DNA from 3 places in the Romboutsia sp. D33t1_170424_H2 genome. Region 3 is predicted to be linked to each of the others. Evidence: riboswitches for the same ligand, from Rfam matches in the RefSeq annotation. Region 3 holds a riboswitch; each other region holds the start of a gene.
The links. Region 3 has a riboswitch for thiamine pyrophosphate ahead of thiD (bifunctional hydroxymethylpyrimidine kinase/phosphomethylpyrimidine kinase). Riboswitches for the same ligand answer to the same signal wherever they lie in the genome.
Positions count from the first base shown of each region.

Region 1 (3,292 bases), on a different contig from region 3:
AAGACCTACTGCATGTGACGAATCATTTCCATTTTTGATTGTTGGCACTTCATTTATACTAGTGTTATCAGAAACAAAAGTTAATGCTCTTATTGCAGTATCAATTGAATTTTCTATATCTTTATTATCCATTACATTAGCAATGTTTAAAGAACCTAAATTGCAACTTATATCTTGTCCCCATATATTTTCTCCAGCATATCCTTTTATATTTGATGGTGTTTGATATTGAAATATTTCACAACATAAATTAGACATTTTGATTTTACCAACGTCTTTTAGTATATGTTCTCTATTTGCAGTATCTAAAAATACAACATATGGGTATCCACTTTCTTGTTGCATCTGTGCTATCTTTGTTAGCATTTTTCTAGGATTTATTTCTTTTTTTCGTATATCTTCATCATTTTTTAAAATATCATACCATTTTTCCATATCCATCTCATCAAGATTTATATTATATTTTTTATAAACAGAATGAGGATAAAATGCATAAGCCACCTCATTTTTCTCTGCCAATTCCATAAATTTATCTGGTATTAATGCCCCTAAAGATAATGATGCTAATCTTATTTTTTCATCTGCATTTATCTTTTTGGTATCCATAAGTAATTCAAAATCTGGATGAAATACACTTAAATATACAGCCCCGGCACCTTGTCTTGCACCCATTTGGTTAAAGTAGGTAAATGACTGTTCTAGCATTTTAGCAACTCCTACCACACCGCCTGCTGCTCCTTCTATGTCTTTAATAGGGTCTCCTGAAGCTCTTAACCTTGATAGATTAAGTGCTACCCCACCACCTATTTTAGACAAATGATTTGCTGATGAAATTGCATATGATATACCTTCTGTACTATCTTCTATAGATATCAAAAAGCACGATACCATTTCTCCTGCTCTAGCTCTACCTGCATTTAAAAATGTAGGTGTTGCTGGTTGAAATTCTTGTTTTACTAGTTTCTCTGCTAATTTTCTTACTAAATTTTTATCACCATTTCCAAGTGCTAAAGATACTATAAGAACTTTATCATTATAGCTTTCTAATATTTCTTTATTGTCATTAGTCTTAAGTGCATAGTTTTGATAAAACTTATTTGCACTCATATATGAATTAAATTTAAATCCATAATTTTTTATGATTCTTTCTATTTCTTTTATAAAGTCTATATCATATCTTTCTATTACTTCTTTAGAATAGTAATTATTATCTATTAAATATGATAGCCTTTCTTCAAGACTATTAAATACCTTTGTTCTAGGTTTTATATATTCATTTATATAACTGTATAATGCTTCTTTATCTTTTTCTAATTGATATTTTCCTTCTTTATTTTTTATTATGACTTGATTATTTAGTTCTATCCAGTTCATTTTTCCCACCTTTTATTTAATGTTTTACTAATCATTATCTACCACTTATAGATATAATATTTAAACCAAATACTATATATTGTATATACACCAATAAAAGTATTCTTAATCTATTATTATATTTTATTTTTTTTATTCTTTTTAATATATAGTTTTTTCAACACATAAGGCATTGATAATTTTTTATAATTGCTTTTTTTATTTACAAATAATATTCATTATGATATTCTTAAGTTAAGTGGGAACTTATATTTTATATAAGTATTACGCTAGCCCAAATAAAGGCACTTATCTTTTGATAGGTGCCTTTCCGTTTTTATAAGTACAAAAAATTTCTTTACAATACATAAATAAAGAACTACAATGTTTTTGAAAAGATATCTAACTAGGGGTGCCTTTTAGGCTGAGAAATGATAAATTCATTAACCCTTCGAACCTGATGTAGTTTATACTACCGTAGGAAAGTTACTTTTGTGTTTATTAATAGCTATAAAACAAATATAGTCTATTTATTAATACATATTTTGAGAAGCTTTGCCTTATGGTAAGGCTTTTTTTATTTATTAAAATATAATAAGGGGGATTTTAATATGATGTATACTACTCAAATGGATGCTGCTAAAAAGGGGATAATTACTAAAGAAATGGAAATAGTAGCAAAAAAAGAAAATATGGATGTTAATATTTTGAGAGAGCTAATATCTAAAGGTAAAGTAGCAATACCTGCTAATAAAAATCATAAATCTTTAAATCCTGAAGGTGTAGGCGAAAATCTAAGAACCAAAATAAATGTAAATTTAGGTATATCAAAAGATTGTTGTGATATTGATGAAGAGATGAAAAAGGTTAATTTGGCATTAGATATGAAAGCCGAAGCTATAATGGATTTAAGTTCTTTTGGTAAAACCAAAGAATTTAGAAAAAAACTTATATCATCTTCTAATGCTATGATAGGAACTGTTCCTATATACGATGCTGTTGGTTTTTACGATAAAGAATTAAAAGATATAACTGCTAAAGAATTTTTAGATGTAGTAAGAAATCATGCAAATGATGGTGTAGACTTCGTTACTGTACATGCTGGTATAAACAAAGAAACTGCATCTGTTTTTAAAAGAAACAAAAGACTTACTAATATAGTATCTAGAGGCGGTTCTTTAATGTATGCTTGGATGGAGCTTAACCAACGTGAGAACCCTTTTTATGAATACTTTGATGAATTACTTGATATATGCGAAGAATATGACTTAACATTAAGCCTTGGAGATGCTCTAAGACCTGGGTCTATAAATGACTCTTCAGATGCTTGTCAAATAAAAGAATTAATGATATTAGGTGAACTTACTCTAAGAGCGTGGAAACGAAATGTTCAAGTAATAATAGAAGGTCCTGGACATATGTCATTAGATGAAATTGAGTCTAATATGTTACTTGAAAAGAAACTTTGTCATGGTGCACCATTTTATGTGCTAGGTCCTATAGTTACAGATATAGCCCCTGGATATGATCATATAACAAGTGCTATTGGAGGTGCCTTAGCTGCTAGTTATGGAGCTGACTTTTTATGTTATGTAACCCCAGCAGAACATTTAAGACTACCTAACTTAGATGATGTTAAAGAAGGTATTATAGCTACTAAAATAGCTGCTCATGCTGCAGATATCGCAAAGAAAATTCCTAAATCTAGAGATATAGATAATCAAATGAGTAAAGCTAGACAAGAACTTGATTGGGAAAAAATGTTTGAACTTGCTATTGACCCACAAAAAGCTAGAAGATATAGAAAAGAGTCAACTCCTAAACATGATGATAGCTGTACAATGTGCGGTAAGATGTGTTCTATGAGAAATATGAATAAAATAATGAGTGGTAAAGACTTAAATTTATTAAGAGCAGATAATTAGTTACATACTTAATT
Region 1 is NZ_JADOZQ010000004.1:219,208-222,499, forward strand. Features, by position in the region: gene nrdE (class 1b ribonucleoside-diphosphate reductase subunit alpha) at 1-1,374, opposite strand, end outside; TPP riboswitch at 1,752-1,854, shown strand; gene thiC (phosphomethylpyrimidine synthase ThiC) at 1,965-3,278, shown strand.
Region 1: linked by a shared signal. The riboswitch ahead of thiC (phosphomethylpyrimidine synthase ThiC) and the one ahead of thiD (bifunctional hydroxymethylpyrimidine kinase/phosphomethylpyrimidine kinase) in region 3 are both predicted to bind thiamine pyrophosphate.

Region 2 (3,292 bases), on a different contig from region 3:
TGATAAGCTTTATAAACAGCTTAGAAAATACAAAACACAAATGATAAGAAGAAATAGAAAAAATGAAAGTATAAGATTTGATAATATAGAGGAATATGAAGAAATAGATTTAGATGACGATGTAATAAAAAGAAGAAAGAAATTTAAAATGGACAAGCCAATAACTCCAGAAGATGCAATTGTTCAAATGAATTTATTAGGACATCAATTCTTTTTATTTAGAAATATAGAGACAAATAAAACAAGTATTATATATAAAAGACATGATGGATATGGCCTTATAGAACAAGTGTAGTGCCATAAACATTTAATAATAAAAACGTATTGAAATTTTCAATACGTTTTTATTATTAAATAGCTTATTATTATTAATATAACTTTAATTATTTAGATTTTAATTTTATATATTTGTGTGATATATAAAATATAATAAACCCAGCTAGACAAGTTGCTAGGGCTATAATTATATGTAAATCCACATCGTACTCAAATACATAAGAACAAGCATTATCTAAAGCATGGAACAATATACAAAGCCAAATGCTATTAGTTTCTATGTATATGTAAGTAAGTACAAAAGAAGAAGCAATACAACTAAGTGCAAATGGAATAAAACTAGTATGTTGTTGTGGTGTACCAACTACAAACCATAAAGGTAGATGCCATAAAGACCAAATAATACCTATTATTAGAGAACTCTTAAAAGGAGAAAATTTCTCTAGTAACTTAGGAAGTAAAAAACCTCTCCATCCTATTTCCTCTAATCCTCCCCCAAATATCATTACAGGAGTTAACCAACTTAAAAATATTAATGGAGATTTTAGTAGGGCACCATAACCTCTAAACATTTCAACTACTATATATGGAACAGTCCAAAGTATTAAAGCCGTAATAATAACATATAAATATTCCTTTAGACTCCTGTTTGCATTTACACAGTTTCTTAAAAATTTATCAAACTCATCTTTAGATAAAAACTTTTTAGAGGTAATTAATCCAGCTAAAGCAGGAGAATACCCTGAAATTGCATAAAACACCATGAAAATAGGAGAACCATATATTAAAATATTTAATTGTGTTGTAGATATAGTTACTGTAAATCCAATTATACAAAAAAGTATTAGTACTACAAAAAAGTACTTTGTATCTTTTGAAATCAATTTTTTTCGCCTCCGAATTTTTTATAAGAATTAATTTATAGAATAATTCAAAGTATATTGAAATTATTGAATAACTATATAATTATTATACATAAGAAAGTTAACTAATTTAATAGGAAAATTAAATAAAATTCGTATAATGAATATATATATCTAATTTATTTATAAACTAATAATTTGTTGATTATAAAAATATATTGTGCTACACTCAACTTGTAAAAATAAATAAAAGCTAGGGGAGCTATAATTGGATAGCTGAGAAGTAAAGCCATAACTTTCAGACTCTAAGAACCTGATTAAGATAATTCTTACGTAGGGAAGCTCGTATATTTTAATGTACCTAGATTTTTAGTTAAATAAGGCGCTCTCTATAAAAAGAGAGTGCTTTTTTAATGCTATTAAAGTTAAATTTATATAATTATTTTTGTATCTTATAAAAGATAATCCTTAAAAGGGGGAAACGTAAGTGAAGGTAAATGGGAAAGAGTTTGAATTTAAACCAGATATGACAATATCAAAATTATTAGAAGATATTGGAGTTAAAAAAGATAGAGTAGTAGTAGAGATAAATTTAAACATAATTGAAAATAATCAATACGATAGTTATATAGTAAGAGAAGAAGATGTTATAGAGGTCATAAGATTTGTTGGAGGAGGCTAAGATGCAACTTTTTATAAATGATCTACCTGTAAATATTGATAAGGATATAGTTACAGTAGATAAAGTTAAAGAAAAATATAAAAAAGATGCAGATATAATAATACTAAATGGTCATCCAATAGATACAGATGCAGATTTAGATTTAAAATTATATGAAAATGATAGAGTTACATTAATAAAAAAGGGTGAAATTCCAAAATTTGAAGAATTAGAAAATCTTATGGTTAGCAGACATACTCCAAATGTACATTATAAATTAAAAAATGGAAAAGTAGCAATATTAGGCATTGGTGGATTGGGTTCAAATATAGCTATATCTTTAGCTAGGATAGGTGTAGGAACATTAATACTAGCAGACTTTGATATAGTAGAACCATCTAATTTAAATAGACAACAATATTTTATAAGTGATATAGGAAAATATAAAACCGATGCACTTAAACATAATATAGAAAATATTAATCCATTTATAGAGGTTAGAACTATAAATAAAATAATAGATTCATCAAATATACATGAATTTGGGAATGTAGATATAATAATAGAGGCTTTTGATAATCCAAAGTACAAAGCAGAAATTGCAAATAGTATTTTAACTAAAATGAGAGATAAATATTTAATATCTTCGTCTGGAATGGCAGGATATTATGATTCTAACATAATAAAAACAAGAAAAATTAGAGATAAATTTTACATATGTGGAGATGGGATAAATGAAGCTAAAGAAGGTGATGGGCTTATGGCACCAAGGGTGGCTATATGTGCTAATCACATGGCTAACTTAGCAACAAAAATATTAATAGAAGATAAATAAGATTAGATGGGGGATAAAAATGGATAAATTAATATTAAATGGTCATGAATTTAATAGTAGACTTTTAATAGGAACAGGAAAATATAGTTCAAATGATATGTTACCAAGAGTAATTGAGTCAAGTAACAGTGAAATAATAACTATGGCATTAAGAAGAGTAGACTTAGACAATACAGAAGAAAATATACTATCACATATACCTAACAATATGACAATACTTCCTAATACATCAGGAGCGACTAATCATATGGAAGCTGTCAGGATAGCAAGAATAGCTAGAAAAATGGGATGTGGAAACTTTATAAAAATAGAAGTAATAAGTGATACAAAATACTTATTACCCGATAATGAAGAAACTATAAAAGCAACTAAAATACTTGCTGATGAAGGATTTGTAGTTCTTCCATATATGAGTCCAGATCTATATGCAGGCAAAAGGCTAATAGAAGCAGGGGCAGCAGCAGTTATGCCACTTGGGGCACCAATAGGTTCTAATAGAGGGCTTAAAATGAAAGAAATGATAAAAATAATGATAGAAGAATTAGATATACCAATAATAGTAGATGCAGGAATTGGAAAACCATCTCAGGCTATGGAAGCTATGGAAATGGGGGCAGCAGCAGTACTTGTAAACACTGCAATAGCTAGTGCAGGCGA
Region 2 is NZ_JADOZQ010000003.1:34,610-37,901, reverse strand. Features, by position in the region: gene hpf (ribosome hibernation-promoting factor, HPF/YfiA family) at 1-295, shown strand, start outside; gene I4U66_RS04935 (CPBP family intramembrane glutamic endopeptidase) at 384-1,160, opposite strand; TPP riboswitch at 1,385-1,496, shown strand; gene thiS (sulfur carrier protein ThiS) at 1,627-1,821, shown strand; gene thiF (sulfur carrier protein ThiS adenylyltransferase ThiF) at 1,823-2,635, shown strand; gene I4U66_RS04920 (thiazole synthase) at 2,655-3,292, shown strand, end outside.
Region 2: linked by a shared signal. The riboswitch ahead of thiS (sulfur carrier protein ThiS) and the one ahead of thiD (bifunctional hydroxymethylpyrimidine kinase/phosphomethylpyrimidine kinase) in region 3 are both predicted to bind thiamine pyrophosphate.

Region 3 (3,292 bases):
AGTCTTCTGAAGTTTCTGGTATATCATAGTTATATACATGAGTAACACCAGTAACATCAATACCTCTAGATGCAACATCAGTAGCTATAAGATATTGTATATCTGCATTTCTAAAAGATTTCATAATTCTTTCACGTTTTGATTGAGGGATGTCGCTGTGAAGTTTAGCACAATTATACCCTCTTTGACAAAGTGCTTCATCTAAAGCATCTGCTCTTCTTTTGGTTCTACAGAAGATTATAGCTAAAAAAGGATTATCTTTATCAAGTACAGAACATAGTGCATCTTGTTTTCTTCTATCTGTAGTTTCTACAACTTCTTGATTTATATTTTCAAGTGTTATTTCTTCTTTTTCTATAGATACAACAACAGGATCAGTCATATATCTATAAGCTAATTTTTTAACTTGTGAGTTCATAGTAGCGGAGAAACACAATGTTTGACGCTTTTTAGGAACTTCCTTTAATATAGCTTCAACTTCATTTTTAAATCCCATAAATAACATTTGGTCAGCTTCATCTAGTACAAAAGTTTTTAACTTACTAAGATTTACAGTTTTTCTATCTAAGTGATCTAAAAGTCTTCCTGGTGTAGCTACTATAAGGTGTATATTTCCCTTTAACTTTTTTAATTGACCTGCTATATCTTTTCCACCATAAGCTGATAATACATTTATATTCTTACCTTTTGAAAGTTCAATGGCTTGTTCAGTTATTTGAATAGCTAGCTCTCTTGTTGGTGACAATATAAGTGCTTGAACATAATTAGCGTTTGGATTAATATTTTCAAATATAGGAAGTAAAAATGCTAGAGTTTTTCCCGTACCAGTTTGAGCTTCTGCTATAACATCTTTTCCAGACTTTATAAATCCAATACTTTCTTTTTGTATAGGTGTAGGAGAGTTAATTCCCCTATTTTTTAGTACATTTACTAAATCTTTACTAATTCCAAGTTCTTCAAAATTCATTATATATTACCTCTTAATATCTTTATAATTTGAGCAACGGATTTGACCGAAATAGTTTGCCAACACGTTGCTTAAAGCATTAGTGAACGTTATATCGTTGCGACATAGAAATAGTTATCCTGAATATCGCTTAAACGAAGTAAACTTTTTATTTATATTTTCCGTATTAATAAATAATATCATATAGTTATAATTAATACTAATAATATTATTTATTAATATAAAATATTAATGTTAGTTTTATATATTAATGGGTATTAAATAAATGTTAGTATTTATAAATATACAGAAGATTTTATAAATTATAATTAAAGTTGATTTATTTAGATTATAGAAATATACTATAAGTATAAAATAAAATATTTGCTAGGGGTGCCGAAAGGCTGAGAGACGAAACGTTAACCCTTGTACCTGATCTGGATAATACCAGCGTAGGAAAGCTTGATAATATATTATTATATTATATATTAAATTAGAAATTAAGGCTATATTCCAATGTTGGGGTATAGCTTTTTAATTGCAAAAATATATGATATTGAAGTTAATTGAGGAGATAACAAGCTTTAGCAAATTAAATATTTAATAAATAAAAGGGAGAAGATCATATGAAAAACTACAAAATACCTACACTGACAATAGCAGGTTCAGACTCGTCTGGTGGAGCAGGTGTACAAGCTGATTTAAAAACATTTAGTGCAATAGGAACTTATGGGATGAGTGTTATAACAGCTATAACAGCCCAAAATACTAAAGGTGTATTCATGGTAGAAGATTTAAGCAAAGAGATAATTAAAAAACAAATAGAAGTTGTATTTGATGATATACGTCCAAAATCTTTAAAAATAGGTATGGTATCTAGTGAAGAAATAATAAAAGAAATAGCAAAAACTCTAGATAAATACAAACCAGAAAATCTAGTTATTGATCCGGTAATGATATCAAAGAGTGGATATTCACTACTTAAGCCAGAAGCTAAGCAAAGTATGATAGAGTATCTTATACCAATGGCCTACATAATAACACCAAATACACCAGAAGCAGAAGAAATAACAGGTATTAAAATAGACAATGTTGAGGATATGAAATTAGCAGGTCAAAAAATATTAGAATTAGGTCCGAAGTTTGTACTTATGAAGGGGGGACACTTAGACGGTGATGCTGTAGATATACTTATAGGCAAAGATATATTTAAAGTATATAAGAGTGAAAGGCTATATAGAAAAAATACGCATGGAACAGGATGTACACTATCTTCAGCAATAGCTGCACACTTAGCATTAGGATATGATATATGTGAAAGCGTAAAAAGAAGTAAGGAGTATATAACAAACGCAATAAGATATAGTTTTGATATAGGAAGTGGAGTAGGACCTGTTCATCATTTCTATGAAATAGAAAATAAGAAAATATAGTATTGGGGTAGAGAATATGTATAGTTTAATAAATAAAGTTAAAGAAATTAATCCATTAGTACTTCATTATACTAATGAAGTAACTATAAATGATTGTGCTAATATAACATTGGCACTAGGAGCGAGTCCTTTAATGAGTTTTTCATATGAAGAAGTAGAAGAGATTGTTCAGGTAGCAAGTGCAGTGGTTATAAATATAGGTACTATGAAATCTTCTAACTTAGAATTATTTTTACAAGCAGGTAAAATGGCCAATAAGTACAATAAACCTGTTGTACTTGACCCAGTAGGGGTATTTGCTACAAAAACTAGGGCAAATTTTGTAAAAAGATTATTAAATGAAGTAAGATTTACTGCAATAAAAGGAAATGTAGCTGAGATTAAATATATAGGTGGATTTGATGTTAAAGGCAAGGGTGTTGACTCTTTTGATGATGACAAAAATATTGATGAGGCTATAAAAAAGATTGCTAACAAATTAGAATGTGTAGTTTGTGCAACTGGAAAAGTAGATAGTGTAACTGATGGAAATAGAATAATTAAAATATATAATGGAACACCTAAGTTAAAGTATATAACTGGTACAGGGTGTATGTGTGCTAGCTTAATGGGATCATATCTTGGGAGTAGTGATAAAACTTTAGAGGCTATCTCTATGGGGATAATGACGATGAGTTTATGCGGACAGCTAGCTGATAAAGAAAATATATCTATAGGAGACTTCAAAGTTGAGCTTATGAATAATATATATGACCTAGATGAAGAAAAGCTAAATAAATTTGGAAAGGTTGAGGTTATATAATGAAATTTACAGATTATTTATTTGAAGAAGTTAAAAATATATGGCAAGAATACTTAGAACATCCATTTATAAAAGAACTAGGAGAAGGTACTTTACCTAAAGAGAAATTTA
Region 3 is NZ_JADOZQ010000001.1:344,222-347,513, forward strand. Features, by position in the region: gene I4U66_RS01735 (DEAD/DEAH box helicase) at 1-967, opposite strand, end outside; TPP riboswitch at 1,326-1,422, shown strand; gene thiD (bifunctional hydroxymethylpyrimidine kinase/phosphomethylpyrimidine kinase) at 1,573-2,379, shown strand; gene thiM (hydroxyethylthiazole kinase) at 2,396-3,181, shown strand; gene tenA (thiaminase II) at 3,181-3,292, shown strand, end outside.